Linked DNA regions of Nocardioides panacis. The protein of the gene in region 2 binds, or shares a complex with, the protein of the main gene of each other region. Links are inferred from orthologs where the notes say so. Each region holds a gene or a part of one and is shown on either strand. Other genes may lie near its edges.

What was found.
Region 1: the proteins of KRR39_RS25245 (region 2) and trxA are in contact, whole or in part, in an NMR structure (PDB 2IPA), measured with the Bacillus subtilis proteins. The link is inferred for Nocardioides panacis from one-to-one orthologs.

What each region holds. Positions count from the first base shown.
Region 1 is NZ_CP077062.1:3,724,472-3,739,442, forward strand. What follows is about bases 4,435-7,433. They hold trxA (thioredoxin), read right to left. Parts: upstream 6,185-7,433; coding sequence 5,684-6,184; downstream 4,435-5,683. Other genes in these bases: KRR39_RS18215 (cyclic nucleotide-binding domain-containing thioredoxin-disulfide reductase), read right to left, coding at 4,435-5,431; KRR39_RS18220 (UBP-type zinc finger domain-containing protein), read right to left, coding at 5,409-5,687; clpB (ATP-dependent chaperone ClpB), read right to left, coding at 6,181-7,433. In the rest of the region: KRR39_RS18195 (hypothetical protein), read right to left, coding at 1-508; KRR39_RS18200 (hypothetical protein), read right to left, coding at 544-1,602; KRR39_RS18205 (hypothetical protein), read right to left, coding at 1,617-2,138; KRR39_RS18210 (hypothetical protein), read left to right, coding at 2,639-3,694; more of KRR39_RS18215, read right to left, coding at 3,764-4,434; more of clpB, read right to left, coding at 7,434-8,817; KRR39_RS26590 (DnaJ domain-containing protein), read right to left, coding at 8,808-10,124; KRR39_RS18245 (nucleotide exchange factor GrpE), read right to left, coding at 10,124-10,636; KRR39_RS18255 (MEDS domain-containing protein), read right to left, coding at 12,649-13,515; KRR39_RS18260 (thioredoxin family protein), read left to right, coding at 13,649-14,182; KRR39_RS18265 (AraC family transcriptional regulator), read left to right, coding at 14,753-14,971. UniProt on the Bacillus subtilis protein: Participates in various redox reactions through the reversible oxidation of its active center dithiol to a disulfide and catalyzes dithiol-disulfide exchange reactions.
Region 2 is NZ_CP077062.1:4,394,954-4,409,666, forward strand. Bases 7,779-10,519 are described here. They hold KRR39_RS25245 (arsenate-mycothiol transferase ArsC), read right to left. Parts: upstream 9,474-10,519; coding sequence 9,084-9,473; downstream 7,779-9,083. Other genes in these bases: KRR39_RS21485 (arsenate-mycothiol transferase ArsC), read right to left, coding at 7,794-8,252; KRR39_RS21490 (MIP/aquaporin family protein), read right to left, coding at 8,249-9,010; KRR39_RS21500 (ArsI/CadI family heavy metal resistance metalloenzyme), read right to left, coding at 9,837-10,307; KRR39_RS21505 (ArsR/SmtB family transcription factor), read left to right, coding at 10,495-10,519. In the rest of the region: KRR39_RS25235 (class I adenylate-forming enzyme family protein), read right to left, coding at 1-119; KRR39_RS21460 (NHL domain-containing thioredoxin family protein), read left to right, coding at 1,356-3,152; KRR39_RS21465 (DEAD/DEAH box helicase), read left to right, coding at 3,492-4,910; KRR39_RS21470 (DUF6458 family protein), read right to left, coding at 4,979-5,194; KRR39_RS21475 (acyl-CoA dehydrogenase), read right to left, coding at 5,359-7,218; KRR39_RS21480 (hypothetical protein), read left to right, coding at 7,485-7,775; more of KRR39_RS21505, read left to right, coding at 10,520-10,869; KRR39_RS21510 (DUF3817 domain-containing protein), read left to right, coding at 10,879-11,223; KRR39_RS21515 (hypothetical protein), read left to right, coding at 11,292-12,035; KRR39_RS21520 (cation diffusion facilitator family transporter), read right to left, coding at 12,048-12,953; KRR39_RS21525 (cation diffusion facilitator family transporter), read right to left, coding at 12,953-13,696; KRR39_RS21530 (ArsR/SmtB family transcription factor), read right to left, coding at 13,693-14,067; KRR39_RS21535 (FAD-binding dehydrogenase), read right to left, coding at 14,110-14,713. UniProt on the Bacillus subtilis protein: Catalyzes the reduction of arsenate [As(V)] to arsenite [As(III)]. In vitro, can dephosphorylate para-nitrophenyl phosphate (pNPP).

The DNA.
Region 1 (14,971 bases), 670 kb from region 2 along the record:
CCCTCACGTCGATGGTGGGGTTCCAGGTCGCGGTGTTGTCGCCCTCGATGCCCGTGGCGGTCACCACCGGCGACACGCCGCTCAAGGTGACCGGGTCGTTGGCGGCGTAGGTCGCGGTGCCGACTTTGGTGATCGGGCCTGCGGTGTAGCCGACGAAGCCTGCTCCGATGGCCGGCCCGGAAGGCGGGGTGAAGGCCGTCGAGATCACCGTTGCCGTCCAGCCCGCGCCGGCCGGCGCCCCGCGTGAGTCGATAACCTGCACCTGGCCGAGCTGCCCGCTGATCGTGACCGCTCCGACGATGTTGGACTTCGTGCCGAGGTTGCCGGCGTCACCGGGGGCACTGATGGACAACCCCCCGCCCTGCAGTGTCACCGTGGCGCTGCTGACCGCTGTCTGGTCGGCGACCGCGGGAGCGTTGGCGCCGAGGCCGACGCTTATGGGCGCGATCAGGCAGGCGGCCAGGAACGGAACAAGAAGTGCAGGCGGGACGAGCAGGCGGCGTTGCATCAGGTGCCCTTCGGGGGGGACGGGGTGCCGGGTGATCAGGACGCGCTGTGTGCAGGTGTGCCCGCACGTCTGCGAGGCGCTTGGTGAGCTCCGCCACTGCGGCGGTGGCGGCGGCGAACCAGGAACGACCCGCCGCCGGCCAGCAGGACGAGAAGCAGGAGGCCTCCTCCGACCCACCACCACACGCTGGTGCCCTGGTCGACGGAGACGGTCTGGCCGGTCCCGGACTTCGGGAACGTCAGCGTGGCCTGGGCGGTCTCGGTGAGCAGGCCGCTGGTCACCGAGAGGTGCGCCTTCCAGGGGCCGGCGGGCAGTCGCTTGTCGAGCCGGACGGTGACCGGCTCGGTCTGCCCGAGGCCGAGGGTGGTGCCCAGGGTGACCGGGAACGGGCCGGCCGCCAGGCCGCCGGGTCCGCCGCTGAGGGTGAGCTTGCCGCGGAGGTCGAGGGCCCGTCCGCCGGTGTTGTGGATCGTCGCGGCCACCACAGGGGTTCCCGACCGGTCCCGCTCGGCGGTGAACGACTCGACCTTGAAGGCGGAGGCGGGGACGCCGCCGGGACCGACCGACAGATAGACGCGGATGCCCACGCGGCTGACCTGGGTGACCGCGCCGCTGCCACCGGAGGTGGTCTGGGCCCACAGCACGGCGTACTGCTCGCCCGGAGCGGCGTCGGAGGGTACGTCGATCGTGACGTCGACCATCTTCTTGGCGCCGTCGGCCAGTCGCAGGCGAGGGCTGCTCACGGCGGTCCAGGTGGTGAGCTCGTTGGGGGTGTTGCCCTCGAGACCGACAAACGAGCCCTTCGCGATCTGCGCCGCGGCCGGGTAGACGGCCACGTCGGTGGGGGCGCCGGTGTCGTTTGACACCTCGATGCGCCGTTCGATCCGGGCCCCGGGCTTGACGTGGTCGATGATGTAGACCCGTGCGCGCGGGTCGTCACGGGTGGCCACCGGGGCGTCGACCAGGCGGATGCCGATGCCGGTGTGGTCGGTGCGGGCGGTGTTAACGGGGGTGCTGAGGGGGGTGCCGAAGGCACCGGCGGCCGGGACGAGTGTCCCGGCCACCAGTGCCATCAGGATGAGCAGTCGACGCATGAGGAGATCTGGCCTCAGACGATCGAGGTGGTGACGGTGCCCGTGTAATCGCCCGCGAGGGCGCTCGCCGGCAGCGAGACCGTCAACGTCGGGGTGTACGACGCGGTGTTGTTGCCGCTCGCCGCGGTGCCGGCTGCGACGGAAGCCACCGCCGTGATGCTGGTCGGGCCACCAGTCGTCGGGGTCACCGTGCCGGCGTGTCCGGTGGCTGCACCCGAGTCGTAGGAGACCCCGGTCGAGACCGAGCCGGCTCCGTCGACGAACGTCGTGGAAGCCGCGGACATGACCCAGCCAGCGGTGCTGCCGCGGGTGTCGCTGATGCCGACCGCGCCGAGGGAGCCGGTGACGCTCGCGGCTCCCGGGGCACCGTTGGTCAGCGGCGCGTTGGCTGCCGGGGCGACGTCGAGGCTGCCGCCCGCCAGGGTGAAGGTGGCGGTGGTGTCGCCGGAGCCGGCCGCCATGGCGGAGCCGACCGGGAGGAGCGCGAGGACCGAGCCGGCGACGGCGAGGGTCCCGAGCGTGCGAAGTGTCTTCATGAGGTGAGCTGTCCAGCTTCCTGTGTGACGGCCCTCGCACCGCAGCCTGGAGACCGCCCCGGTAGGAGACACCGGAACGCGCTGAGGGACGAGGAACCTGTTCGGTAGCCCGGCTGACCCGGACGGGCCCCGTGGCTTTGCGTCCCCGACTCACATCGGGTTTGCCGTTTCGCGCTGGCACCGGACATCCGATCCGCTGCCAGGATCTGGAGGGCAACCTGCCGCTTCCTCGTCTCTGCCACCAGCATCGGCACCCCTCTCCGCTGCGGATTGATGGTCGTTGCCCACAACCCCCCAAACCGACCCCCTGAGAACTGGTCACGACGTGGTCCGGAGGCCGTGGGAACCGGTCGCGGCGTCGTCGCCGACCCGGTGAGGACTAGTCCTGAACCAGTCTCCCGCCGCCCGACCGTTCCTCTTGCTTCCGGCGCACGGTGCTCCCACACTCGCACCATGACGCAGAGGGGTCGGAACCATCGGCGCAGCCCGGCTGCCCTCCCATGAGCACCGACGAGGTGCGGATCGGGCTCATCTCGGCTCCGGGTGCGGCCACCGAGATCGCGGCGAACCTCGCCGAGGACCTGCACACCGACCTGAGCCTGCACGTGGCCACCGTCCGCTGGCGGGTGCCCACGGTGGTCGACGCACTCGTGCACCCACCTGCCGACGACGCCGCCCTCGTCGCCGCGGCCCGGGACCGGCTCCTGCAGGAGGACTGGGACCTGGTCGTCTGTCTCACCGATCTGCCACTGAAGGTGCACCGGCGACCGGTGGTGGCCCACGCGAGCCCTCTGCACGGCGTGGCCGTCGTGTGCGTACCCGCCCTGGGGGCCATCGGACTGCGTCGACGCACCCGTGACACGGTCGTCGGCCTCGTGGGCACCTTGCTCGGGGAGACCGAGGACTACTCCCTGGCGGGCCCTGCCGCTGGCGTCGGACGACGCGCGCGCGAGCTCGGAAGGAGCCAGCAGCCTGAGGAGGACGGCAGCGTGCTGTTCACCGCGAGGGTCCTCAGCGGGAACCTGCGACTGCTGATCGGGATGATCCGGGCCAACCAGCCCTGGCGGCTGGCCATCGGGCTCTCGCGAGCGCTGACCGCCGCCCTCGCCACGGGAGTCTTCGCGCTCGTCACCCCCGACATCTGGAGGCTGAGCGACGCGCTCGGCTGGATCAGGCTCTCGGCGATCGCGGTGGGCTCCGTCGCGGCGATCACCGTCGCGCTGATCGCCGGAGCCGGCCTGTGGGAGCGCGCGTCGCACCCGGTCGGGCGCAAGCAGGCCACCCTCTTCAACCTGGCTACCACGGCAACGGTCGTGCTGGGCGTGCTCTCCCTCTGCGCCGCGCTCCTCCTGCTCGCCCTGCTGAGCTCCCTGTTCCTGGTGCCTTCGCAGCTGCTCGGGAACGGCCTCGGGCACGCGGTTCGGGTGGGCGACTACATGAAGCTGGTGTGGCTCACCAGCTCCCTGGCCACCCTGGGCGGGGCCCTCGGGGCGGGCCTGGAGAGCGACGAGGCGGTCCGGAACGCGGCGTACACCTACCGGCAGGACGGGGACTAGGCCGGGTACGCCGCGGCGAGGCCATCCGGCCCGCGACACGCTGATGGTCTGACCTGACGCCGGTGGCCGTCATCGTCGGCCGGCCCGGACGAGGTAGTCGTGCACCAGGCGCACGGCGACCGCGCCCTCGCCGACGGCGGACGCCACCCGCTTCACCGAGCCACTGCGCACGTCCCCGACGGCGAAGACCCCCGCGGTCGCGGTCTCGAACATCGTGCTTCCTCCCTGGCCGGCGCCGCTCAGCACGAACCCCTTGTCGTCGAGCGCGATCGCGCCCTGGAGCCAGCGGGTGTGCGGCTCGGACCCGATCAGCACGAAGAGTGCGGACGTCGGGAGCGACCGGAGCTCGTCGGTCCCCAGGTCGCGGACGACCACCTCCTCGAGGCCGAGGTCGCCCCGCAGCTCGCACACCTCGCAGTTGAGCCAGACATGCACCAGGGGGGTGGAGGCTATCCGGTCTGCGAGGTAGCGGGACATGTCGCGGTTCAGGTCGTCGTGGTTGATCACGAGGTTGACGTGGGCGGCGTTGCGGGCGAGGAACAGGGCCGCCTGCCCGGCGGAGTTCCCACCCCCGACGACCGTGACCGGGTCGCCGCGGCACAGCCGCGCCTCGAAGTCGGTGGCGGCGTAGTAGACGCTGGGGCCCTCGAGCCGGTCCATGCCGGGGACGTCCAGGCGCCGGTAGCGCACACCGGTCGCGAGCACCACGGCGTAGGCCTCCACCTGGGCGCCGTCGGTCAGTCCCACGACGAAGTGGCCGTCGATCCGGCCGAGCGACCGGGCCTCGCCAGGAATCGTGAAGGTGGCGCCGAACTTGCGGGCCTGCACCACCGCTCGGTCGGCGAGCTCGGCGCCCGAGACGCCCGCCGGGAAGCCGAGGTAGTTCTCGATACGGGACGACGTCGCCGCCTGTCCTCCGGTCGCGATCGCGTCGAGCACGACCGTGGAGAGTTCTTCGGAGGCGGCGGTCACCGCAGCGGCGAGACCGGCCGGGCCGGCGCCGACGACCAGCACGTCGAGCGCCTCGCGGACCGGCGCGTCCTCCCGCAGGCCGAGGAGCTCGGCCAGCTCCGTGTTGCTGGGGTTGCGCAGGACCCGCTGCCCCTTCCAGATCACGACGGGGGTCTCCTCGGGGGGGACGTCGAACGCGCGCAGGGTGACCTCGGCGTCGGGATCCTCCTCCACGTCCTCCCAGCGGTACGGGACGCGGTTGCGGCTCGCGAAGTCCCTGAGCCGACGGGTGTCGGCCGAGTAGCGGGAGCCGATGATCCGGAGGCCGGCGCCGAGGTCGGCGTGAAGGTTGCGCCGGAGGATGAAGGCCCGCAGGATCAGGTCCCCCAGCGCCTGGTCCTGGGTGACGGCCTCCTTGAGCCGGTCGTAGGGGACTTCGAGGACCTCGACGTCGGTCTGGGCCACGGCGGTGACGAAGACCGCCTGGCCGGTCAGCATCGAGAGATCACCCACGAAGCGACCACGTCCGTGGACGGCGATCACCCGTGACGCTCCCTCGGGGTCGTCCTCCTGGACGACCCGGACCCGGCCGTCCAGCACGACGAACACGCCGCAGTCGCGATCCCCCTCGCAGAACAGCGTGGCGCCCTTGGCCAGCCGCTTCCGCTCGCCGTACCGCGAGAGCAGCATGATCTGCTCGTCGGACAGCCGGGGGTAGGCGCCGGTGGTGTCGGGGGTCTCGGGCAGGTCCGGGACCTCGGGCTCAGACGAACTGCTCGTCGGCATAGCACCACCTCCAGTTCTCCCCCGGCTCGATCGATCGCACGATGACGTGACCGGTCGTGGCGGCGTGCGCGCGCGCGTGACGCATCGGGGAGGAGTCGCAGCAGCAGACCTCGCCGCACGTGAGGCACTGGCGCAGGTGCACCCAGGGCGTGCCCAGGAGCAGGCATTCCTCACAGCCCGGCGTGGTGGGCTGCCCCACCCTCCGGACCAGGGCGAGGTGCGGGTCGGGGACCAGCCGGCCGGAGAGCGTGGTCATCGCCGGTCGTCCTCGCTCGACGAGGCGTTCCCGGGACTGGGCTCCGCACCTTCCTTGGGCAGGTGCTCGGTGAGCCAGGTCCGCAGCGCGGGTGCGGGTGCGGCCCCGACCTGCTTGTCGACCACCTGGGCGCGGTGCATCAGGACCAGGGTCGGGATCGCCTGCACCTCGAACCGTCGGCTCACCTCCGGCGCCTCGTCCGCGTTGACCTTGACCAGCTTCAGCCTCCCTGCGAGCTCCGTCGCCAGCTGCTCCAACGCCGGGCTGACCATGCGGCAGGGACCGCACCACGGCGCCCACACGTCGACGAGCACCGGGATGGTCGACTCGTCCACCACGGCGGCGAAGTCCGCGTCGGACGTGTCGACCACCCACGGCAGTGGGTTCTGGCAGTTCCCGCAGCGGGGCGCTCCGTCGGCGGCGGCGGGCACCCGGTTCTTCGTGCTGCAGCTCGGGCACACCACGACCTTCGTCGGGGTCTTCACCGTCGCGCTCATGCCACTGCCCTCTTCTGGTCGTCGGGTCGCCCCGGTACGACGGTGAGCTCGCCGTCGACGAGGTCGACCACGATGGTCGAGTCCTCGGGCAGGTCACCGCGCAGCAGCGCGCGGGCGACGCGGGTCTCCACCTCACGGGTGATGAAGCGCCGCAGCGGACGAGCGCCGTAGGCCGGGTCGAAGCCCTGCTCGGCGATGAACCTCCGGGCCTCCTCGGTGTCCACGAGCGAGATCCGTTGGTCCGCCAGGCGTTCGCGCAGCTCCTCGAGCTGGAGGTCGACGATGCGCTCGATCTCGGCGAACGTCAGAGGCTTGAACAGCACGGTCTCGTCGATCCGGTTCAGGAACTCCGGCCGGAAGTGGGATCGCAGCGAGCTCATCACGAGGGCCCGGGCCTCCGACTTCACCTCGCCGTCCGGCGTGACCCCCTCGAGCAGGTACTCCGAGCCGATGTTGGAGGTCATGATGATGACGGTGTTGCGGAAGTCCACCGTGCGCCCGTGGGAGTCCGTCAGGCGCCCGTCGTCGAGCACCTGGAGCAGGATGTTGAAGACGTCGGCGTGGGCCTTCTCGATCTCGTCGAGCAGGACCACCGAGTAGTGCTTGCGCCGGACCGCCTCGGTCAGCTGGCCGCCCTCCTCGAACCCGACGTAGCCGGGTGGTGCACCCACGAGCCGGCTCACGGTGTGCCGCTCCTGGTACTCGCTCATGTCGATCCGGATGATGTTCTCCTCGCTGTCGAAGAGAGCCTCCGCGAGCGCCTTGGCGAGCTCGGTCTTGCCGACACCGGTCGGGCCGAGGAAGACGAAGGAGCCGATCGGGCGGGTCGGGTTCTTGATCCCGGAACGCGCCCGCACGACCGCGTCGGTCACCAGCTGGACCGCCTCGTCCTGGCCGATCACCCGCTCGTGGAGCACCTCGTCGAGGCGGAGGATCTTCTCCCGCTCGCCCTCCTGGAGCCGGCTCACCGGGATGCCCGTCCAGCGGGCCACGATGGCGGCGATCTCGTCGGCGGTGACGACCTCGCGGAGCAGGCGCCGCCCGGACTGCTTCGCCTCGAGCCTCTCCTCGGCGGCCGTGAGCCGTCGGTCGAGGTCGGGCAGCTTGCCGTGGCGCAGGCTCGCGGCCTGGTTCAGGTCGTACTCCCGCTCGGCCCGTTCGCTCGCCAGGCGAACCTGCTCGATCTCCTGGCGCAGCGCCTGGACCTCGCGGAGCGCCTGGCGCTCCGCCTCCCACTGGGCCCGCACCGCGTCGGCCTCGGCCTTCAGGTCGGCCAGCTCCTTGCGCAGCTCCTCGAGGCGACGCCGGCTGGCCGGATCCGTCTCCTGGGCCACTGCGGCCTCCTCGATCTCCAGCCGGGTGACCCGGCGGGTCAGCTCGTCGAGCTCGGCGGGCATCGAGTCGATCTCGGTGCGCAGCATCGCGCACGCCTCGTCGACGAGGTCGATGGCCTTGTCGGGCAGGAACCGGTCGGAGATGTAGCGGTGGCTCAGGGTGACCGCGGCGACCAGCGCGCCGTCGTGGATCTTGACACCGTGGAAGACCTCGAAGCGCTCGCGCAGCCCCCGGAGGATCGACAGGGCGTCCTCGATGCCCGGCTCGTCGACCACGACCGGCTGGAACCTGCGCTCGAGGGCCGCGTCCTTCTCGATGTGGCTGCGGTACTCGTCGAGGGTCGTGGCCCCGATCATGTGCAGCTCGCCACGCGCCAGCATGGGCTTCAGCATCTGGCCCGCGTCCATCGCACCTTCGGACGCCCCGGCCCCGACCACGGTGTGCAGCTCGTCGACGAACAGCAGGATCTTCCCCTCGGCGGCCAGGACCTCGTTGAGGACGGCCTTGAGCCGTTCCTCGAACTCGCCGCGGTACTTCGCACCGGCGACGAGCGAGCCCATGTCCAGGGCGAAGACGGTCTTGTCGCGGAGTCCCTCGGGCACGTCACCGTTGTGGATCCGCTGCGCCAGGCCCTCGACGATGGCGGTCTTCCCCACTCCGGGCTCACCGATCAGCACCGGGTTGTTCTTGCTCTTGCGGGACAGGATCTGGATGGTGCGACGGATCTCCGAGTCCCGGCCGATCACCGGCTCCAGCCGGTCGGCGGCGGCGTCCGCGACGAGGTCGCGACCGTACTTCGCGAGGGCTTCGTAGGTCCCCTCGGGAGTGGCGGACGTGACCCGCTGCGCACCCCTGACCGATGTCAGGGTCTGCAGGAACGAGTCGTGGGTCACGTCGTGCCGGGCCAGGATCCGACCGGCTGCCGAGCCGGATCCCTCGTCGAGGAGGGCGACGACCAGGTGCTCGACGGAGACGTACTCGTCCTTGAGCCTGCGGGCCTCCTTGTCAGCGACCTCGAGGACGCGGTTCAGCCGCTGGGTGACGTACACCTTCCCGGGCTCGGCGCCGGACCCGGTGACGCGCGGGCGCTTCGTGAGCTCGGCCTCCAGGTCCTCGCGCAGCCGCTCCACGTCCGCACCCGCCCGGGCCAGGAGCGGCGGGACCAGGCCGTCGGTCTGCTCCAGCAGCGCCAGGAGCAGGTGCTCGCCGTCCACCTCTTGGTGGCCGAACCGGAGCGCCTTGGTCTGGGCGTCGTGCAGTGCCTCCTGCGACTTCTGCGTGAGTCGGTTCAGGTCCATCGAACTCCCCTCTCTGGGCGTGAGCGTCGTTGTGATCTCTCCAGGTCGGAGATCCGCTCGAGCAGGTGCATGACCAGGCCGAGCGACGAGTAACTGAGGTTCAGCCGCAGGTGCAGCCGTTGGATCGTGGCCATCTCCCGAACCTGGGCCGGGTCGAACCAGAGGTTGCCCTGGGCGTCCCGGGTGATGTCGAGAAGCCCGAGCGTGACCAGCCGACGGACCAGCTCCGGGTGCACCCCGGTGATCCGGGCGTAGCTGTCCAGGCTCAGGCGGTAGGGGCGGGCCAGCGGCCATCTCGTCCCGATCGATGACCCGGTCGGTGAGCCGGTGGTCGTCGCGGTCATCGTGCGCTCCTCGGGTCGAAGGTCGAGACCTTCGCGAGCCGCTCGAACAGCTCGCGTTCGTCCGCCGACGGCGACCTGGGCAGCTTGACCTGGGCCTCGGCGTACAGGTCCCCCGGCTTGCCCCGCTTGTTCGGCAGCCCGCGGCCCCTCAGCCGCAGCCGGCGATGGCTGGAGGTGCCGGCCGGGACGCCGACGGTGGCGGGGCCGCCGGGGGTGTCGATGTCCACCGACGCACCGAGCGCGGCCTCCCAGGGGGGCCAGGGGCAGCAGCACGTGCAGGTCTCGGCCCTCGAGCCGGTAGCGAGGATGAGGGGCGATGCGGACGACGAGGTACAGGTCGCCCGCCTCGCCCCCGCCGGACCCCTGACCGCCCTGGCCGCGCAACCGGATCCGCTGGCCGTCCACGACACCCGCGGGGACGTTCACGTCGATGGTGCGCGGACCGTCGGCACCACTCATCGACAGGGTCCGCCGGGTCCCGTTGTACGCCTCCTCGACGGTCACCTCCACTTCGCTCTCGTGGTCGGAGCCGGAGACCGGTCCCCATCCACCCCGGCCGCGGCCGCGGGCACCGAAGATGCCACCGAGCAGATCCTCCAGATCCACGTCCCCGACCGAGCCGGAGTACCGGAAGTCGCCCGAGGGACCGGCCCCGCCCCAGCCGCTCGACCGCCCGCCGCCGGCGTCGGCGCCTGCGTACGCGCGCGCCCGGCGGTAGGCCTCCGGGTCCACGTCGGGACCCACGCGCCGGAAGTCCTCGCCGAACGCGTCGTACCGCTTGCGCTGGTCGGGGTCGGAGAGCACGTCGTACGCCTCGGCGAGCTCCTTGAACTCTTCCTCGGCGCCGGGATCCTTGTTGACGTCGGGGTGCAGCGTGCGGGCGCGCTTGCGGTAGGCCCGTTGGATCTCCGACTGGTCGGCATCGCGGGAGACACCGAGGACCTCATAGGAGTCCCGGGCCATCACTCGCTCCTGGTCGCCACGACGACGGACGCCGGCCGGAGGATCTCGCCGTCCGGCCCGTAGCCGGGCCGGACGACGTGTGCGACCGTGCCGGGGACGAGGTCCTCGTCGGTGACGGTGCTGACGGCTTCGTGCCGGGCGGGGTCGAAGGCCTTGCCGGTCTCGTCGTCGCGCCGGGGGTAGCCCAGGTCGGCAAGGACCGTGAGTGCCTGCTGGTGCACGGCACGCACGCCCTCGACGATCTGGTCCGGGTTCGAGGCGGCGTGCTCGAGTGCACGCTCGAGATTGTCGAGGACCGGCAACCAGCGGACAGCCACCGATGCCCGCTCCTGCTCGCGGGCGCGGATCACGTCCTTGGCGCACCGCTTGCGGAGGTTCTCCAGCTCCGCGGCTGTGCGGCGCCACGAGTCCTCGAGCTCGGCGATCTTCCTCTCCGGCTCGGCGGCACCGTCGGCGACGGCAGCGTCGGCGGCGTCGGCGAGCTCGGTTTCGGGGTTCTCCTGTCCGGCCATGACGAGGACACTCAGTGCGTCGTGAACTCGGCGTCGATCACGTCGTCCGAATCGTCGCCCGGTCCGGTCTGGGCGGAGCCGGCCGACTCGCCGGTGGTGCCGGCGCCGGCCGGGCCCCGGGCGGACATGCTCAGCGCCTGGGCCATCTGGTGCAGCTCGCCCGTGAGGGACCGCAGGCGGTCGGTCGGCGCCTGCTCGTCGAGAGCCGCGCGCGCGTCGTTGATCAACATCTCAGCCCGGGCGCGGTCGTGCTCGGGGACCGCGTCCCCGGCCTGCTCGAGCTGGTGCTGCACCTGGTACGTCACGGAGTCGAGCTCGTTGCGGGCGTCGACGTGCTCACGGAGCTGGGCATCCTCGCTGCGGTGCGCCTCGGCGTCCGAGACCATGCGGTCGACCTCCTCCTGGGGCAGGGTCGAGGTCTCGCTGATGGTGACCTGCTGCTCGGCTCCGGTGTCCTTGTCCTTCGCGGAGACGTGCAGGATGCCGTTGGCGTCGATGTCGAAGGTGACCTCGACCTGGGGCTCCCCCCGTGGCGCGGGCCGGATGTTCTCCAGCCGGAACCGTGCGAGCGCCCGGTTGTCGCTGGCGCGCTCTCGCTCCCCCCTGGAGGACCACCACGTCCACCGCCTGCTGGTTGTCCTCGGCGGTGCTGAAGACCTCGGTGCGACGCGCCGGGATCGTGGTGTTGCGCTCGATGACCTTGGTCATCACTCCGCCCTGTGTCTCCAGCCCCAGGGAGAGTGGTGTGACGTCCAGGAGCAGGACGTCCTTCACGTCTCCCTTGATGATGGCAGCCTGGACGGCCGCCCCGAGTGCGACGACCTCGTCCGGGTTGACGGTCATGTTGGGTTCCTTGCCGCCGGTCATCCGGCGAACCAGGTTCTGCACGGCAGGCAGCCGCGTGGAGCCGCCGACGAGGATGACCTCGTCGATGTCGTCCGCGGTGACCTTCGCGTCCCCCAGGGCCTGGGTGACCGGACCCATGCAGCTCTCGACCAGGTCCGCAGTGAGCTGCTCGAACGTGGAGCGCATCAGGTTGACGTTGAGGTGCTTGGGGCCGGAAGCGTCCGCGGTCACGAACGGCAGGTTCACCGCGGTCTGGGTGACCGACGACAGCTCGACCTTGGCCTTCTCGGCCGCCTCGAACAGGCGCTGCAGGGCTTGCGCGTCCTGCCGTAGGTCGACGCCGTTCTCCTTCTTGAACTCGTCCGCGAGGTAGTCCACGACACGCCTGTCGAAGTCGTCCCCGCCCAGGTGGGTGTTGCCGGCCGTGGACCGCACCTCGACCACGCCCTCACCCACGGTCAGGACGCTGACGTCGAAGGTGCCGCCGCCGAGGTCGAAGACGAGGACGGTCTCGTTCTCGAGCTTGTCCATCCCGTACGCCAGGGCCGCCGCGGTGGGCTCGTTGATGATCCGGAGCACCTCCAGGCCGGCAATCTTGCCCGCGTCCTTGGTGGCCTGCCGCTGGGCGTCGTTGAAGTGCGCCGGCACGGTGATGACCGCCTCGGTGACTCGCTCGCCGAGCGCCTTGCCCGCGTCGTCCGCCAACTTGCGCAGGATCTGCGCGGAGATCTCCTCCGGCGCGTAGAGCTTTCCGTGGACCGAGAACCGGACTGCTCCGTCCGGTCCGGCCACGACATCGTAGGAGACCGTGTGGATCTCGCTCTCCACCTCGTCGTACTTGCGGCCGACGAAGCGCTTGGCCGAGTAGATCGTGCCCTTGGGGTTCAAGATCGCCTGTCGCCGGGCCATCTGGCCCACGAGTCGCTCACCGCTCTCGAGGAACGCGACGACGGAGGGTGTGGTCCGGTTCCCCTCGCCATTGGGGATGACCTGGGGTTGGCCACCTTCCATCGCCGCGATCACCGAGTTGGTCGTTCCTAGGTCGATTCCAACAGCTCTACCCATGACGCACTCCGTTCACTGGATGCCGGACCCGGCCATGCTTTCGACGTGCACGGCCGGGGGCATCCCGTGAACAGGTACAACTGCGGTCGCCGCTGGGGACGTCAGGCGGCCGGGGGGCCGTGCCGGAGTGCGAGGACCGTGAGCTCGACGCGCGAGTGGATACCGAGCTTCACGTACATGTGCTTGAGGTGCGCGTCCACGGTGTGGGGCGACACGATCAGCTGCTCGGCTATCGCGCGGTTCGTCATGCCGCTCGCCACGAGCTCGGCGACCCGGACCTCGGCGCCGGTGAGGGACAGCCACTGGTCACCCTCGCCCACGGGTCCGAGGTGGAGGTCGGCCAAGGGGTAGCTGACGACGGCGGGGGGCGTGGTCTTCGGGTAGTCGGTCGGCGCCAGGCAGTGAGGGTTGTGGAGCACGGTCCCGTCGAGGAGCACCTGGGAGTGGATCCTGAGCACGTTGACGAGCATCTCCACCCCGAACCGCTGCAGGTCGTACAGGCAGAGGAACAAGGCGGGCACCTCGGCGAGGACCTGGGTGACGGCGGACTCGTGGACGGACAGCTCCTCCGCGCCGGGCTCACGCGGTCCCCAGGACATCTCCCCGGCTGCCCGCAGCAGGGGGAGCTGGTCGCCGGTGGACGACGCCGGGTGGGTTTCGAGGAACGTAGTCATCTGCTCGACGGCGAGCTTCCCGGCCCGGAGGTAGGCGTGGGAGGCCGGGTAGACGCCGAGGTGCCCGGAACGGGGCGTGTCGCCGCGACCTGCCGCTCCGTACGTCTGCTGCCGCATGCTCCTCGGCTCGAGGCCGTCGATGAGGCAGACGCACTGGTCGCCGTGGCGCAGCCCCTCCTGCATGAACGGCACCAGCAGCCGGTCTCGCTGGTCCGGTCCCGAGTAGATCGCGCAAAGGTGCATTCCCGGACGGATCTCGCCCACCCCTGCAATCCCCATGCGAAGGTCGTTCACCAGGGCGTCTCCTATCGTGTGACCCCATTCCGCTCGATGCTACGCGCGAGCAAGGTCGCGTGCGTGGGCGAGCGCGCGGTGAGGGCCGTCGTCGGTCTGGACCTGTTCGACCGCGAACGGCAGCTTTGGCAACGTGGTCGATGATCGCGGCCGGCAGGAGGAGACGTGGCACGTGACGGGTGAGGCGCGCAGGGGGAGGGGGACCCGGGCGCGGATGCTCGCGTGCAGGCTGTGTGGTCACCGGAACCGAGTGCTGTCCGGAGCGCTCGACCTCCCCCGGTGTCGCGACTGTCACGGCCCGCTGCCCTGGCTCGTGGACGCCTCGGACGTCGACTTCGCCGGCGTCGCGGACGCCGCTGCGCTGCCGGTGCTGGTGGACTTGTGGGCGCCTGTCGGCCCCCACGGTCCCAGGGTGATCCCGGTGATGGAGCAGGTGGCCGGCGACCTGGCGGGCCAGGTGAAGGTGGTCAAGGTCAACGTCGAAGGCGCGCCCCGGCTGTCCCGCCGCTTCTCGGTGCAGGCATCTCCGACCCTTCTCGTCATGGAAGGGGGAAGGTTGGTCGCCTGCAAGTGTGGACCGGCCCCTGCCTACGAGATCCTCGGGTGGGTCGAGCAGGTTCTCCCCCGCGCGGTCGCGCAGCTGGCGGATCCCCGGAACAGGGGATGACACCTGCACCTCCGGTTCATTGACTGGAGGGCGTAGGAGCCGCTCAGTTGCCCAGGAAGAGCGGCACGGGGCCCGACCAGGCTGCCCACAGACCGGGACCGGACGAACTCAGGGAGGAAAGCCATGACCTTGGTGCGCTTCGAGCCGTTCCCAGAGTTGGACCGATGGACCGAACGGGCCCTGACCAGCCTGCCAGCCGCCGGCCACGTGCCGAGGAGGGCGATGAGGTGATCGTCGACGGGCTTCCTCACGGAGAGTTCTGTCGGCAGCTGTTCCTCGGGGAGAACCTGGACTCGATCCCCGTGGCGGAGGCCAGCAAGCCGCGCAAGGTCTCACTCCAAGAACGATCCGAAGCGGCACGAGCAGGCGCTGTCGACGCCGCCAAAGCCCAATAGACCAAAGCGATCGAGCCCGTCACGCCGAGTCTCCGGCTCCCGCTCGACGGTCTCCCAGCCCGAGGGGCACAGAGAAATGGTTGCTTCCGCACAGCAGGCGCGACAGCCGTCCGCCTTCAGCCACGTCACGAATCCACCAGACTCTGCCTCGCAGGTCCCGCTCTCCATCTCTGGGGTGAGCGAGCCGGCTCAGGCCGAAGCGATCGTCACTGACTTCTACCTGCCGCACCGACTCGAGGTGTCGCCGCGCCAGGGTGACTTGAACATGTCCTTGACCGCGGTCAGGCTCGACCAGCTCACCATCGGGCGGCTGGCGTACGGGCAGGAGATCGGGCTCGTGACGGACGAGGCCACGAACTTCCACGTAGACCTTCCTCTGGCCGGACACGCCGAG
Region 2 (14,713 bases):
GTGTGGAACGTGCCGCCCTCGGTCACCCGTGCGGTCTCCTCGGGCTGCTCCCAGTAGCCGTCGAGGTTGTGGTTGGAGGAGGTGAGCACCTCGCCCTGCGGGTCGATCGAGACCCGCACGCCGAGCGCGGGCGCCCCCCTGCCGGCCGAGCCGCCGGGCGCGCTCGTGGGTGTCGAGGCCGTCCCACTCGGCCCGGCCGCGGTTGACCGTCACCAGGGGCGAGGTCTCGGTCAGGCCGTAGATCTGGATGAACTCCCAGCCGAGCTCCTCCATCACCCGCTCGATCGTCCGGGTGGGCGGGGGAGCGCCGGCCACGATGATCCGCACCCGGTCGCGGCCCGGGACCTCGCCGTCCCAGGTCGCGGCGCCCTCCAGCGCCGCGCTGACGACGGCCGGCGCCGCGCACATCACGGTGACCCCGTGCCGCTCGACCCGGCGCAGGATCTCGGTGCCGTCGACCTGGCGGAGCACGACGTGCTGGCCGCCGACGCCGGTGATCCCGAACGGCATGCCCCAGCCGTTCGCGTGGAACATCGGCAGTGTGTGCAGGTAGACGTCGCGGTCGCTGATGCCCGCGTGCAGCCCGAACACGGTGGCGTTCAGCCACAGGCTGCGGTGCGTGAGCTGGACGCCCTTGGGCCGGGCCGTGGTGCCCGAGGTGTAGTTGATGGTCGCCGTCGCCCCCTCGTCCGGCTCGTCCCACGGCCGCGGCTCGGTGCCGGGGAGGTAGAGGTCGTCGTCCTCGCCGAGCAGGAACTTGTGGCGGACGTCGAGCGCGGCCAGCGTGTCCTTCAGCGCGGGGTCGGCGTAGACGACGTCGGCGCCGCAGTGGCCGACGATGTACTCGATCTCGGGACGGCTCAGCCGGAAGTTCACCGGCACCAGCACCCGGCCCCAGCCGCTGACGCCGAAGAACGACGTGCACAGCCGGGCGGAGTTCTGGGAGATCACCGCGACCCGGCCGCCCACCGGGACGCCGAGCCGGTCCAGCTGCGCCGCCTGCGCCCGGGCGTTCGCGGCGACCTGCCGGTAGGTCAGGTCGCCCAGGCTCGGCGCCGGCTGGTCCGGCTCGTCCACGACGCCGACCCGGTCGGGGTAGACGCTCTCGGCGCGGTCCAGGAAGTCACGAACGGTCAGCGGGTAGAACACGGAACCTCCAGCGGCTGGTCGAGCCTGGCTCTCGGGCGGTCGAGCCTGTTCTCGGGCGGTCGAGCCTGTCGAGACCACCCTTCACCACCCGGGACCGCCGGACCACCCTCCGAGCGGACGGGCCCGGCCGCGACCCTGGCCCGCCGCCACCGGCTCCGGCCGACCCCTCGGGATGACGCGCGGGCCCTCTCGCGTTAACTACCGGCGTGAGTGCTCCCGACACCGGCCGTCGTCCCCGCGTCCGCGCCCCCGAGCTCGCCGGCCGCGGCTGGCTGAACACCGGCGGCCAGACCCTGCGCCTGTCCGACCTGCGCGGCCGCTTCGTGCTGCTCGACTTCTGGGCCTTCTGCTGCATCAACTGCCTGCACGTCCTGGACGAGCTGCGCCCCCTGGAGGAGAAGTACGACGGCGAGCTCGTCGTGGTGGGCGTGCACTCGCCGAAGTTCGTGCACGAGGCCGACCCGGACGCGCTGCGCGCCGCGGTCGAGCGCTACCAGGTCGAGCACCCGGTGCTCGACGACCCGGAGCTGGTGACCTGGCAGGCCTACACCGCCCGCGCCTGGCCGACGCTGGTGCTCGTCGACCCGGAGGGCTACGTCGTCGCGCAGTACGCCGGCGAGGGGCACGCCCACGCCATCGACGCCCTCGTCGCCGAGCTGCGCGACGAGCACCGCGCCCGCGGCACGCTGCAGCCGGGCGGCTCGCCCTACGTCGCCCCGCCCGTGCAATCCGGCGACCTGCTGTTCCCGGCCACGACGGTCGCCCTGCCCGGCGGGGGCTTCCTGGTCGCGGACGCGGGGCACCACGCCCTCGTCGAGCTCGCGGCGGACGCGGAGACCGTCGTACGCCGCATCGGGTCGGGGGAGCGCGGCCTGGTCGACGGCGGGCGGCCGTCCTTCAACGAGCCCAACGGACTGTGCCTGCTGCCCGACGACCTGGCCGCCGCGGTCGGGTACGACGTGGTGGTCGCCGACACCGTCAACCACGCGCTGCGCGGCGTGCACCTCGCGACCGGCACCGTCCGCACGCTCGCCGGGACCGGTCGGCAGCTGGTGCCGGGCGAGGACGACGGCGCGCTGTCGAGCCCGTGGGACGTGGCCTGGTGGCAGGACCGGGTCTGGGTGGCGATGGCCGGGGTGCACCAGCTCTGGACCCTCGACCCGCGCACCGGTGCCGTCGAGGTGGCCGCCGGCACCGCCCACGAGGGCCTGCTGGACGGCCCGCTCGCCGAGGCCTGGTTCGCCCAGACCTCGGGGCTGGCCGCCGCGGGGGACCGGCTGTGGATCGCGGACAGCGAGACCTCCAGCCTGCGCTACGTCGAGGCGGGCGAGGTGCGCACCGCCGTCGGCACCGGCCTGTTCGACTTCGGGTTCCAGGACGGCGACGCGGGCACCGCGCTGCTCCAGCACCCGTTGGGGGTGACCGTGCTGCCCGACGGTTCGGTCGCGGTCTGCGACACCTACAACGGCGCCGTACGACGCTGGGCGGACGGGCAGGTGACCACCATCGCCACCGGGCTGGCCGAGCCGAGCGGCGCGGTCGTCGACGGGAAGCACCTGGTGGTCGTGGAGTCCGCGGCGCACCGGCTGACCCGGGTCCCGCTGGCCGGCGTCGCCCGCGCCGACGGGTTCGCGCACACCACGCAGCGCCCGGTGACCGAGATCGCCGGCGGGGACCTGGAGATCGTCGTGGACTTCACCCCGCCGCCCGGCCAGAAGGTCGACGACCGGTTCGGGCCGCCGTCCCAGCTCTTCGTGTCCTCGACGCCGCCGGGGCTGATCCGGGCGGGCGAGGGCCGCGGCACCGACCTGGCCCGGGTGGTCAGCATCGACGCCGCGGTCGGCGACGGGGTGCTGCACGTGGCCGCCCGGGCCGCCTCCTGCGACGCGCACGGCGGCGAGGGCGCGGCCTGCCACCTGCACCAGCAGGACTGGGGGGTGCCGGTGCGGGTGACCTCCGGCGGCGAGGCCCGGCTGGTGCTGCCGCTGTCCGGGCTCGCCTGACCGCCCACCCGGCGCCAGTGGCGGCCAGATCCCGCCGACCCGGCGTGTCTGGCGGGCGTACCGCCGCCAGACACGCCGGGTCGGCGCGAACCGGGCCGCCAGACGCGCCGGGTCGGCGAAGCGTGGTGCAGGTCTCCCTCGCTCTGGTCGGCCTCGTCCGGGTGCGCTGGTAGGATCGAGGTAGCCAAGGCCGCTCGTCGGCCTTCTTTTGTGGCCCGGTGTGGGTGCGCGGATCGTCGCGCAAGACCAGTGATCGGGCACGAACTGCGTCTCGCAGGCTCGCCGGACCACGCCGTGGATTCGTTGCAGGGACGTGCCCGCCATCCTGAGGAAACCTTCTTGTCTTCCCCTGCCCCGACCCTGCCCTCCTTCGCCCAGCTCGGCCTGTCCGGCAAGGTGATCATGGCTCTCGAGAAGCTCGAGATCACCACCCCGACGCCGGTCCAGGCCGCCGTCATCCCGGACGCCATGAAGGGCTCCGACGTGCTCGGCCGCGCCCAGACCGGCTCCGGCAAGACGCTCGCCTTCGGCCTGCCGATCCTGGCCCGCCTGGCCGGTGAGCACAGCCGCCCCAAGCACCCGCGTGCGCTGATCATCGTGCCGACCCGCGAGCTGGCCACCCAGGTGCGCCGCTCCATCGAGCCGCTCGCGTTCGCCACCCAGCTCAAGCTCGTCACCGTGTACGGCGGCACGCCGTACGACCGTCAGATCAAGCAGCTGAAGGCCGGGGCCGACATCGTCGTCGCCACGCCGGGTCGCCTGCAGGACCTGATGGACAAGGGCCACTGCCGCACCGACGACGTGCAGATCACCGTCCTCGACGAGGCCGACCACCTGTGCGACCTGGGCTTCTACCCGGCCGTCGACAAGCTGCTCAAGGCCACCCCGTCCACCGGCCAGCGGATGCTGCTCTCGGCCACGCTCGACGGTGACGTCGACCGCCTGGTCCGGGCGCACCTGCGCGAGCCGGTGCTGCACGAGCTCGACGCCAACAAGGGCTCGGTCACCACGATGGCGCACCACGTGCTGGTCGTCGGCGGCTTCCGCGACAAGGTGGAGGCGGCGGTCGCGCTGATCGAGGCCAACCCGCGCTCGATCGTGTTCACCCGCACCCGTGAGGGCGCCACCGAGCTGGCCGAGGCGTTCGGCACGCACGGCATCGAGGCGGTGGACCTGCACGGCAACCTGTCGCAGCGGGTGCGCGAGCGCAACCTGCACAAGTTCTCCTCGGGCAAGGCCTCCGTGGTCGTCGCCACCGACGTCGCCGCGCGCGGCATCCACGTCGACTCGGTCGGCCTGGTCGTGCACTTCGACGCCCCGGCGGACGCCAAGGCCTACCTGCACCGCTCCGGGCGTACGGCGCGGGCCGGCGAGGCCGGTGCGGTCGTCTCGATCACCACGCCGCGCCAGGTCGACGACGTCGTGCGGCTGATGAGCCGGGCCGGCGTCGAGTCCCTGCACCACGACTCGCGCAACACCCCCCACCCGATGACGGCGGAGGCGCTCTCGACGTCGGGCACCCCGGCGCCGCAGGCCAACAAGGGCGGCTCGACCTCCGCCAGCCGTGGCCGCACCGGCGGCTACCGCGGTGGCAGCAGCACCGGCGGCTACCGGGGCAGCAACAGCTCCTCGTCGCGCAGCAGCAGCGGCGGCTACCGGGGCAGCGCCCCCAGCCGCGGCGGCCGCGCGGGGCAGACCGGCAACGGTCGCCCGAAGACCGTCAGCCGCAGCGAGCGCTGGTCGCCCGCCGACCGCTGAGCCTCAGCCTGACGAACGCCGAAGGGGCGTCGAGACCATGGTCTCGACGCCCCTTCTGTCTGTCCGGGTCAGCGGGCAGGGTCGTCGTAGCGACGCTCCTCGACGTGCTTGGTGCGCGAGCGCTGCTGGTTCATCACCAGCGCCAGGATGATCGCCAGCACGCCGACGACCAGCAGGATCCACCCGAGTGCCACGTCGTCCACCAGGCCGATGTCGAAGTTCACGACACCGAGCACGAGGATCAGGCCGACCACCAGCAGCACGATGCCGGTACCGATACCCATGTTGTCTCCTAGGTTCTCTGCGACCGCGGTCGCCCGGGGCGGTGTGCCCTCGGTCACAGGGATACCCCTGGCCCGGCGATCTCAATCCGGGACCGCTCAGGTCACGTGCGACGGCCGCCCCACCCGCAGCGGGTGGGACGGCCGTCGTACGTCGGGCGGGTCGGTCAGAACGCGGACTCGTCGAGCTCCATCAGCGACAGGTCGGTCGCCTCGGCGATGGCCCGCTCGGCGGTGATCTTCGGGAGCACGGTGCGGGCGAAGAACTGCGCCGCCGCGACCTTGCCCTCGTAGAACGCCTGGTCCTTGCCGGTGTCGCCGGAGAGCTTCTCCAGGGCGATCTCCGCCTGCCGCAGCAGCAGCCAGGCGCAGACGATGTCGCCGAGCACCATCAGCAGGCGCGAGGTGTTCAGGCCCACCTTGTAGATGTTCGCGATGCTGCCGCCCTCGGCGTTCGGGTCGGCCGACATCAGGTCGGTGATCAGGTGACCGACGATCGCCTGGGTGTCCTCGAGCCCCTTGGCGAGCAGCTCGCGCTCGTTCTTGAGGCGGCCGTTGCCGGCCCCGCTGCCGATGAACTTCTCGATCTCGCCGGCCAGGAAGCCGAGCGCCGTGGCCTGGTCCTTGACGATCTTGCGGAAGAACAGGTCCTGGCCCTGGATCGCCGTGGTGCCCTCGTAGAGCGTGTCGATCTTGGCGTCCCGGACGTACTGCTCGATCGGGTAGTCCTGCAGGAACCCGGACCCGCCGAAGGTCTGCAGCGACTCGGTGCCGAGCAGCACCCACGAGCGCTCCGAGCCGTAGCCCTTCACGATCGGCAGCAGCAGGTCGTTGACCCGCTCGGCGAGCTCGTCCTTCTCGCCGTTGTGCTCGGAGACCATCACCCGGTCCTGCCAGGAGGCGGTGTAGAGCACCAGCGCGCGCATGGCCTCCGCGAACGACTTCTGGGTCATCAGCGAGCGACGTACGTCGGGGTGGTGGGTGATCGTGACGCGCGGCGCGGTCTTGTCCGAGGCGCGGGTCAGGTCCGGGCCCTGCACGCGGCTCTTGGCGTAGTCGAGCGCGTTGAGGTAGCCGGTCGACAGCGTCGCGATGGCCTTGGTGCCGACCATCATCCGGGCGTTCTCGATGACCTGGAACATCTGCGCGATGCCGTCGTGCACCTCGCCGAGCAGCCAGCCCTGGGCGGGCTCGTGCTCGCCGAAGGTGACCTCGCAGGTGTTGGAGACCTTGATGCCCATCTTCTTCTCGACGTTGGTGACGTGCGCGCCGTTGCGCTCGCCGGTCAGCTCGCCGGTCTCGAGGTCGAAGTGCAGCTTGGGGACGATGAACAACGAGAGGCCCTTGGTGCCGGGTCCGCCCTTGCCCTCGACGCCCACCGGCCGCGCCAGCACGAGGTGGATGATGTTCTCGCTCATCTGGTGCTCGGCGGAGGTGATGAACCGCTTCACGCCCTCGATGTGCCAGGAGCCGTCGGACTGCTGGGTGGCCTTGGCCCGGCCGGCGCCGACGTCGGAGCCGGCGTCGGGCTCGGTGAGCACCATGGTGGCGCCCCACTGCTTCTCGATCATGTGCTCCGCGATCTTCTTGTCGCGGTCGTTGCCGTTGCGGTGCAGGATCGAGGCGAAGCTCGGGCCGCAGGCGTACATCCAGACCGGCGCGTTCGAGCCGAGCACCAGCTCGCCGATCGCCCAGTTCAGGGTCGACGGCGCGGGCTGGCCACCGAGGGCGGCGGGGATCGAGAGCCGCCAGTACTCCGCGTCCATCCAGGCCTGGTAGCTCTTCGCGAACGACGCCGGGACGTCCGCGGTGCCGGTCGCCGGGTCGAACACCGGCGCGTGCCGGTCCCCGTCCTCGTACGACGCGGCGAGCTCGTCGCCCGCCAGCCGGTCGACCTCGCTGAGGATCGAGCGCGCCGTGGCGGTGTCGATCTCCTCGAACGGGCCGGTGCCGAGGATCTCGTCGCGCGCGAGGACCTCGAACAGGTTGAACTCGATGTCCCGGAGGTTGCTCTTGTAGTGGCTCACTGCTCCACCTTCGAAATCAGGAGGTACCGCTCACCCGAGGATGGGCGGTGGCCGGCATGTCGGCCCTACTCGTCAGTAACATCATTATGCTACCGGCGAGTACGAACGGCAACCCCGACCCCCCGACCGGCCCGTCCGGGTCATTGTCGGCCCGGGGCCCCGCCCCTAGCGTCGAGGAGGGTGACCAGGACGTCGCACCGGGGGGAGCTGGGGCGGCGCCCCGCCGAGCGGCACCGGTCATCCGCCCGACCCGATCGGAGCAGGCCATGGCCTACGGAATCGTCCACCACTTCGCCGGCGGCACCCAGGAGCAGTACGACGCGTCCATCGCCGCCGTGCACCCCGGCCCGGACCAGCTGCCGGAGGGCCAGGTCTTCCACGCCGCCGGACCGTCGGAGGGCGGCTGGACCATCGTCGCGGTCCACGAGTCCCAGGCGAGCTGGGAGAAGTTCCGCGACGAGATCCTCCTGCCGCGCATGCAGGCCGGCATCGACGGCGGCTTCGCCGGGCCGCCCACGGAGACCACGATCGACCTGTACGCCCTGCACACGCCGTAGCCCGGCGCCGCGGCCGGCTCAGTGCGGGGCGAGGACCGAGGGCGGCAGCTCCAGGTCGGGCACCAGCTCGACGAGCAGGGCGCGGACCCGGGCGTCGAGGTCGGCGACGATGCCCCGCACCGTCCGCGGGTCCTGCCCGCCGGGGTCGGCGACCGGCCAGTCGACGTACCGGACGCCCGGCACGTAGGGGCACTCCTCGCCGCAGCCCAGCGTGACGGCGACCGTGCTCGCGGCGACGGTGTCGCGGGTCAGGCGCTCGGGCACCTCGCGCGAGGTGTCCAGGCCGAGCGCCTCGAGCACCTCGGCGACCTCGGCGTGGATGTGCTCGCCGGGCTGGGTGCCCGCGGAGAGCGCGCGCACGCGGCCGCCGGCGTAGTGCTCGGCCAGCACCCGGCTGATCACGGAGCGGCCGCCGTTGCGGACGCAGGCGAACACCACCTGGGGGACGGTCTCGGTGGGTTCCTCGGGGGTCGTCATCGGGCGCTCCTCGGGGTGCTGCCGGTCTCGTGACCGGGTGCGTGCGGGACGACGACGTCCCCGGCCGCCTCGCCGACGTGCGGGTAGAGCCAGGCGACGAGGCCGACCGCGACCGCGCCGCCGACGAGCTGGGCGAGGACGAAACCGGGGACGGAGCCGGGAGCGATGCCGGCGAAGGTGTCGGAGAAGACCCGTCCCAGGGACACCGCCGGGTTCGCGAACGACGTGCTCGAGGTGAACCAGTAGGCGGCCCCGATGTAGGCGCCGACGGCGGGCGCGGCGAGCATGCCCCGACCGGTGCGCGCGAGGGCGAAGACCAGCGCGACGAGCCCGGCCGTCGCGACGACCTCGGCGAGGAGGAGGTGGCCGCCGGAGCGGTCCTTCGTGGAGAGCTCGGTGAGCGGCACCTGGTACATCAGGTTGGCGAGCTCGGCGCCGGCGACCGCCCCGACGCACTGCGCGACCGTGTAGGCGGCCGCGTCGGCGCCGGAGAGCCCGGTGCGGGTACGGCGGCCGAGGAACCAGTCGGCGGCGGACACGACGGGGTTGAGGTGGGCCCCGGAGACGGGACCGAACAGCAGGATGAGGACCGTCAGGCCGAGGAACGTGGCCGTCGAGTTCTCCAGGAGCTGCAGGCCGACGTCGTCGGGCGAGAGCCGTTGCGCGGCGATGCCGGACCCCACGACGACCGTGACGAGCAGGGCGGTGCCGAGGAGCTCGGCGGTGAGCCGTCGGGCGAGGTCGCGAGGTGGCGTCATCGGGTGGTGTCGTTCCTTCGGTGCAGGTCGGTGCAGGTCGGTGCAGGTCGGGGGCAGGAGGCGTCAGGAGGCGTCAGGAGGCGGCGAGTCGTGGCGCGAAGCGGGTGACCCGACGCGCGAGCTCGTCGTAGGCACGGTCGAACGCGGTGTCGGTGCCGGCGGGGACCGGATCGGGGACGGACCAGTGCAACCGGGGCCCGCGCGCCTGGTCGGTGCGGTCGAGGGCCTCGTGGGCGTGGTCGCACACGGTCACCACGCAGTCCTCGGGGTGCAGGACGTCGGCGAGGGCCTGCGGGTGGGTCCCGGTGAGGCGCAGGCCGCGCCGTCGGGCGACGGCGACCGCTCCGGCGGCGACGCGGGCGGCCGGTCGGGTGCCGGCCGACGTGGCCGGCACGGTGCTCGCCTGTCGCCACAGGGCGGCGGCCAGCTGGGAGCGCGCGGAGTTCGCGGTGCACACGAACACGACGCGTGGGACGACGACCCGGACCGGGGGGGAGCAGGCCGTCCAGCGCGTCCGGGACGAGCTGCAGGTAGGAGCGTCGACCGTCGGCCTCGGAGCGGTGCCGCGCCACGAGGCCGGCGTCCGCGAGGGCCCCGAGGTGGTGCGCGAGCAGGTTCGACGGCATCCCGAGGAGCTCCCCGAGCTCCGAGGGGGGACGCGTCCCCGGACCCGAGCGCGTCGACGATCCGCAGCCGCGCCGGGTCGGACAGCGCCGCGTGCACCCGGGCCCGGCGGACCACGTCGGCCCCGGTCGCCCCGGTCGATGAGTCAGTGGTCATTGACTCAAGTTTCACTGACCTCTCGCACCGGGTCAACCGCGCCGGGTCACCTGTCGCAGCACCCGGCGCCCGTGACGACGCCGAAGTCGGCCGCGTCCGGGTTCCGCTCGATCCCGGCCACCTCGGCGAACGTCCGGCCCTCCAGGTCCGCGCCGGCGTCGGCGAGCACGACGTAGTTCTCCCACCGCTGGCCGTCCGGACCGGTCACCCAGTGCTTGTCCTGTCGGGCGTAGCAGCACACGACGTCCCCTTCGACGTCCAGGGTGAGCCCGGCGGCCTCCAGGCGGTCCGCCTCGGCCTCGACCTCGTCCATCGACTCGCGCTCGACGCCGAGGTGGTTGAGCGTGCCGGTCCGGTCCGGGTTCTCGAACAGCACCAGCTTCAGCGGCGGGTCCGCGACGGCGAAGTTGGCGTAGCCCGGCCGCCGCTTGGTGGGCGCCGTGCCGAACAGGGTCGAGTAGAACTCGACGGCGGTGTCGATGTCGTCGACGTTGAGGGCGAGCTGGAGGCGGGACATCGGAGGGCTCCTTCGGGTGGCGGGCGGCACATAGACGGTTGTCGATGACCTGGATGACCCCATGGTGCCCATAGACGTCCATCGATGCAAGCGGTCCGCCCGGCGGGCGCTGCGCGGCGGACCCGGCGACGCACCCCTCCTGACCTGGCTTCATCGACGTCCACCGATGCCGTGGCATCATGGGGGCATGCCGAAGCAGCTGCCCGTGCTGGACCCCGCGCCGCACCCCGTGTGCTGTGCGCCGTTGGCGTCCGCGCCGCTGTCCGCGGCGGACGCGAGGACCCTCGCGAGCCGGCTCAAGGCCCTCGCGGACCCCGCCCGGCTGCGGCTGCTCTCGCTGATGATGGCCAACGAGGACCTCGAGGCGTGCACCTGCGACCTGACCGCGGCCCTGGGGCTCAGCCAGCCGACGGTCAGCCACCACATGAAGAAGCTCGGCGACGAGGGCCTGGTGCGCGCGCACCGCAAGGAGGGTCCGTGGACCTACTACCGGGTGGTGCCCGAGGCGCTGGCGGGGCTGGCGCACGTCATCGCGCCGGCGGCGTCCCCGAGCGGCACCTAGACTCCGGGGGTGTCCCACCGAACCCTCGTGCTGCTGTTCCGTGTCGTCGCGACCGCCGAGGCCTTCTCGTGGCTGGGGCTGCTGGTCGGGATGTACCTCAAGTACCTCACCGACGTGGGCGAGGTGGGGGTCAAGATCTTCGGCCCGGTCCACGGCGGGATCTTCGTCGCCTACGTGCTGCTGACCCTGCTGCTGTCGAGGTCGGCGCGCTGGACCCGCGGGACCACCGCGGCCGGGCTGGCCTGCTCGGTGCCGCCGTTCGCCACGCTGGCGTTCGAGGTGTGGGCGCAGCGGACCGGACGGCTGGCGGAGCGGCGTACGCCCGAGGCCGTCGCGGTGCCCGCGCGGCGCTGACCGCCGCCGACCCGCCCGGGCGGTCGGGTCGTGCCCGCCGTGGGGACGTGCGGGGGGAGACTGCTGGCATGAGCAGACTCCCCCACCCCGGTGCATGGGCGCTCGCCGGCGCGGCGGCCCTCACGACGTCCCTGGTCGCCGGTCCCGCTTCCGCGAGGACCGTGGAGGTCCCCGACGGCCGCGACGTGCCGGCGAGCGCCGACCTCACCTCGGCCACCTACCGGGACGGCGAGGCGCGCGTGGAGGTGACCGCGCAGGTGCGGGCGCTGCGGCGGTCCGGCCGGGTGGTCGCCCTGGTCGGGGCGCCGGACTCCGACACCGTCTACTCCGCGACGGTCTGGCCCCGTCCGGACGGCTCGGTCGGGACCCGGCTCGAGCTGGTCACCGACGTGTCCCGCTCGCCGCGGTCCTGCGCGGTCGAGGCGGCGTGGTCGGTGCGCACCAGCACCGTGGAGGTGTCGGTCCCGCAGTCCTGCCTGCGGTTCGGCCGGTTCCTGGAGCAGCACTACGTGCAGGTCCGGATCGCGGCGGACGGCGGCCGGGACAGCGCCCGGGGCGTGGACGTGGGGCGGGGGAGCAGCCCCGGCTGCGCGACCGCCGGCGAGATCCGGGGCCTGCGCCGCGGCGACACCAAGGCCCACGTGCACGCCCTGCTCGACACCGCCGGCCGGTTCGGGGACGGTGCCGCCGGCGGGTACTCCCGCATCTACCGGTCCTGCTCCGGCGGCCGCCCGTGGTACGTCGACTACGACGGTACGACGGACCGGCTCGAGGCGACCGGACGCGTCCGGGGGGCCACCACCAACGTGTGAGGCGCCGGGGCCTCAGGCGTGCGTCTCGTGCTCGTGGTCGGCGTGCGCGGCGGCCTCGAACTGGATCGTGGAGTGCTCGACGTCGAAGTCGGTGTCCAGGCAGCGCTGGAGCTCGTCGAGCATCGGCCCGAGGTGGCCGTCGTGGAAGCACGAGTCGTCGACCACGACGTGCGCGGTGAGCACCGGGAGCCCGGTGGCGACCTGGCTGGCGTGCAGGTCGTGGAGGTCGTGGACGTGCGGCAGCGACAGGATCCGGGCCCGCACCCCGGCGAGGTCCAGGCCCTTGGGGGTGGACTCCAGCAGGACGTCGACGCTCTCGGACAGCAGCCGGATCGTCCGCGGGATGATCAGCACTCCGATCACCAGCGAGGCGACCGCGTCCGCGCGCATCCAGCCGGTGAGCGCGATGACACCGGCGGCCAGCAGGACGGCCACCGAGCCGAGGGCGTCGTTGACCACCTCCAGGAACGCCGCGCGCATGTTGAGGTTCGCGCCCCGTCCGCCGGCCAGCACCAGCAGGCCGACGACGTTGCCGACGAGGCCGACGACCCCGAACACCACCATCGCTCCCGAGGTGACCTCGGGCGGGTCGACGAGCCGCCGGACCCCCTCGACGAGCACGAAGACGCCGACCGCCAGCAGCACCGCTGCCTGCCCGGCCGCGGCCAGCACCTCGGCGCGCCGGTAGCCCCAGGTGCGCGCGTCGGTCGCCGGGCGGCGGGAGAGCGCCGAGGCGACGACGGCCAGCGTCAGGCCGGCGACGTCGGTGAGCATGTGCCCGGCGTCGGCGAGCAGGGCCAGGCTGCCGGAGACCACCGCCCCGACGACCTCGACGAGCAGCACGGCGACGGTGATGCCCAGGACGACGCCCAGCCGGCCGCGGTGGTCCGCGACCTCGCCGCCGTGGTCGTGGCCCATCAGCGGTGGTCCTCGTGCGTCGTCGGGCGGGGCCCGGGCTGCTGGGGCGCGCAGCAGTCGCAGCCGTCCGCGCAGGCACCGCCGGCGCCGACCGGGGCGGGGACGCAGCAGGCCTGGCCCCGCCAGGCGTCCCGGCCCTCCTTGGCCGCGACCGCGGCGATCACGAGACCGGCGAGCGGGTCCGCCCAGGACCAGCCGAGCGTCGCGTTCACGACCAGGCCGACCAGGAGGACCGCCGACAGGTAGGTGCACAGCAGGGTCTGGGTCGAGTCGGCGACGACCGTCGCGGAGCCGAGCTGCCGTCCGGTGCGGCGCTGCGCCCAGGACAGCACCGGCATCACGACCACGGACACGGCGGCCAGCGCGATCCCGACCGGGGAGTGCTCCGCGGCCTGGCCGGTCGCCAGCGACCGGACCGACCCGACGGTGACGTAGGCCGCGAGGGCGAGGAACGAGACCGCCATCAGCCGCAGCGCGTGCCGCTCGCGGGTCTCCGGGAGCGGGTGCCGGAACTGCCAGAGGACCACGAGTCCCGAGGAGACCTCGACGACCGAGTCCAGGCCGAACCCGACCAGCGCCACCGAGCCCGCGACGAGGCCGGCCGCCACCGCGACGGCGGCCTCGACCACGTTGTAGGCCACCGAGGCGCCCGCGAGCAGCTGCGCGCGCCGGCCGAGCTGCTGCCGGCGCCCGGCCGGCGGGAGGGTCGCCGGCGGGGCGGTGACGAGGCCGTGACCCGTCACGACCCGGCCCCCTCGCCGTAGCGGGGGCAGAGCACCACGGCGTCGCCGGTGAGGCCGAGCAGCGTCTCCGCGGCGGCCAGCAGGTCGAGGGTGGCGGCGGGGTGTGCGAGCGCGTAGACCGAGGCGCGACCCTGCGGGCGGACCGTGACGATGCCGCAGTCGAGCAGGCAGGCGAGGTGCTTGCTGACCGTGGACTGGGCGAGCCCGAGATGCCCGGTCAGGTCGACGACCCGGTGCTCCCCGAGCGCCAGGTGCTGCACGATCGAGAGCCGGGACCGGTCGCTGAACCCGTGGAAGAGGCAGGCCGCCGCGGTGAGCGCGGCGACCTCGCCCCGCCCGTCCTCATCGACCGTCGCCTGTGTCATCGCCATTCGACGATGCTAGGGGGCCAGCCCGGCGACGACAACCCCGCGTCAGCCCACCGCCCGGGCGAGGGCCCGCCCGGCCGCGCGCCCGGAGAAGATGCAGCCGCCCAGGAACGTGCCCTCCAGCGAGTTGTAGCCGTGCACGCCGCCGCCGCCGAACCCGGCCACCTCGCCCGCGGCGTACAGGCCGGGCAGCGGCGCGCCCCCGGGCCCGAGGACCCGGGCGTCGAGGTCGGTCTCGAGTCCGCCGAGCGACTTGCGGGTCAGCACGTGCAGGCGTACGGCGATCAGCGGACCCTTCGCGGGGTCCAGGAGCTTGTGCGGGGTGGCGACCCGGATCAGCTTGTCGCCGCGGTAGCTGCGGGCCTGCCGCATCGCGACGACCTGCAGGTCCTTGGAGAACGCGTTGTCGAGCTCGCGGTCGCGGTCCTCGACCTGCCGCCGGACGTGCGCGGCGTCGACCGGCGCCTCGGGGGTCAGGGCGTTCATCCCGGTCACCAGGTCCTCCAGGGTGTCCGCGACGACGAAGTCCTCGCCCTTGTCCTTGAACGCCTCGACGGGCCCGGTCGCGCCCTTGGAGAGCCGCTGCCGGAGCAGCTCGCGGACGCTCTTCCCGGTGAGGTCGGGGTTCTGCTCCTGGCCGGAGAGCGCG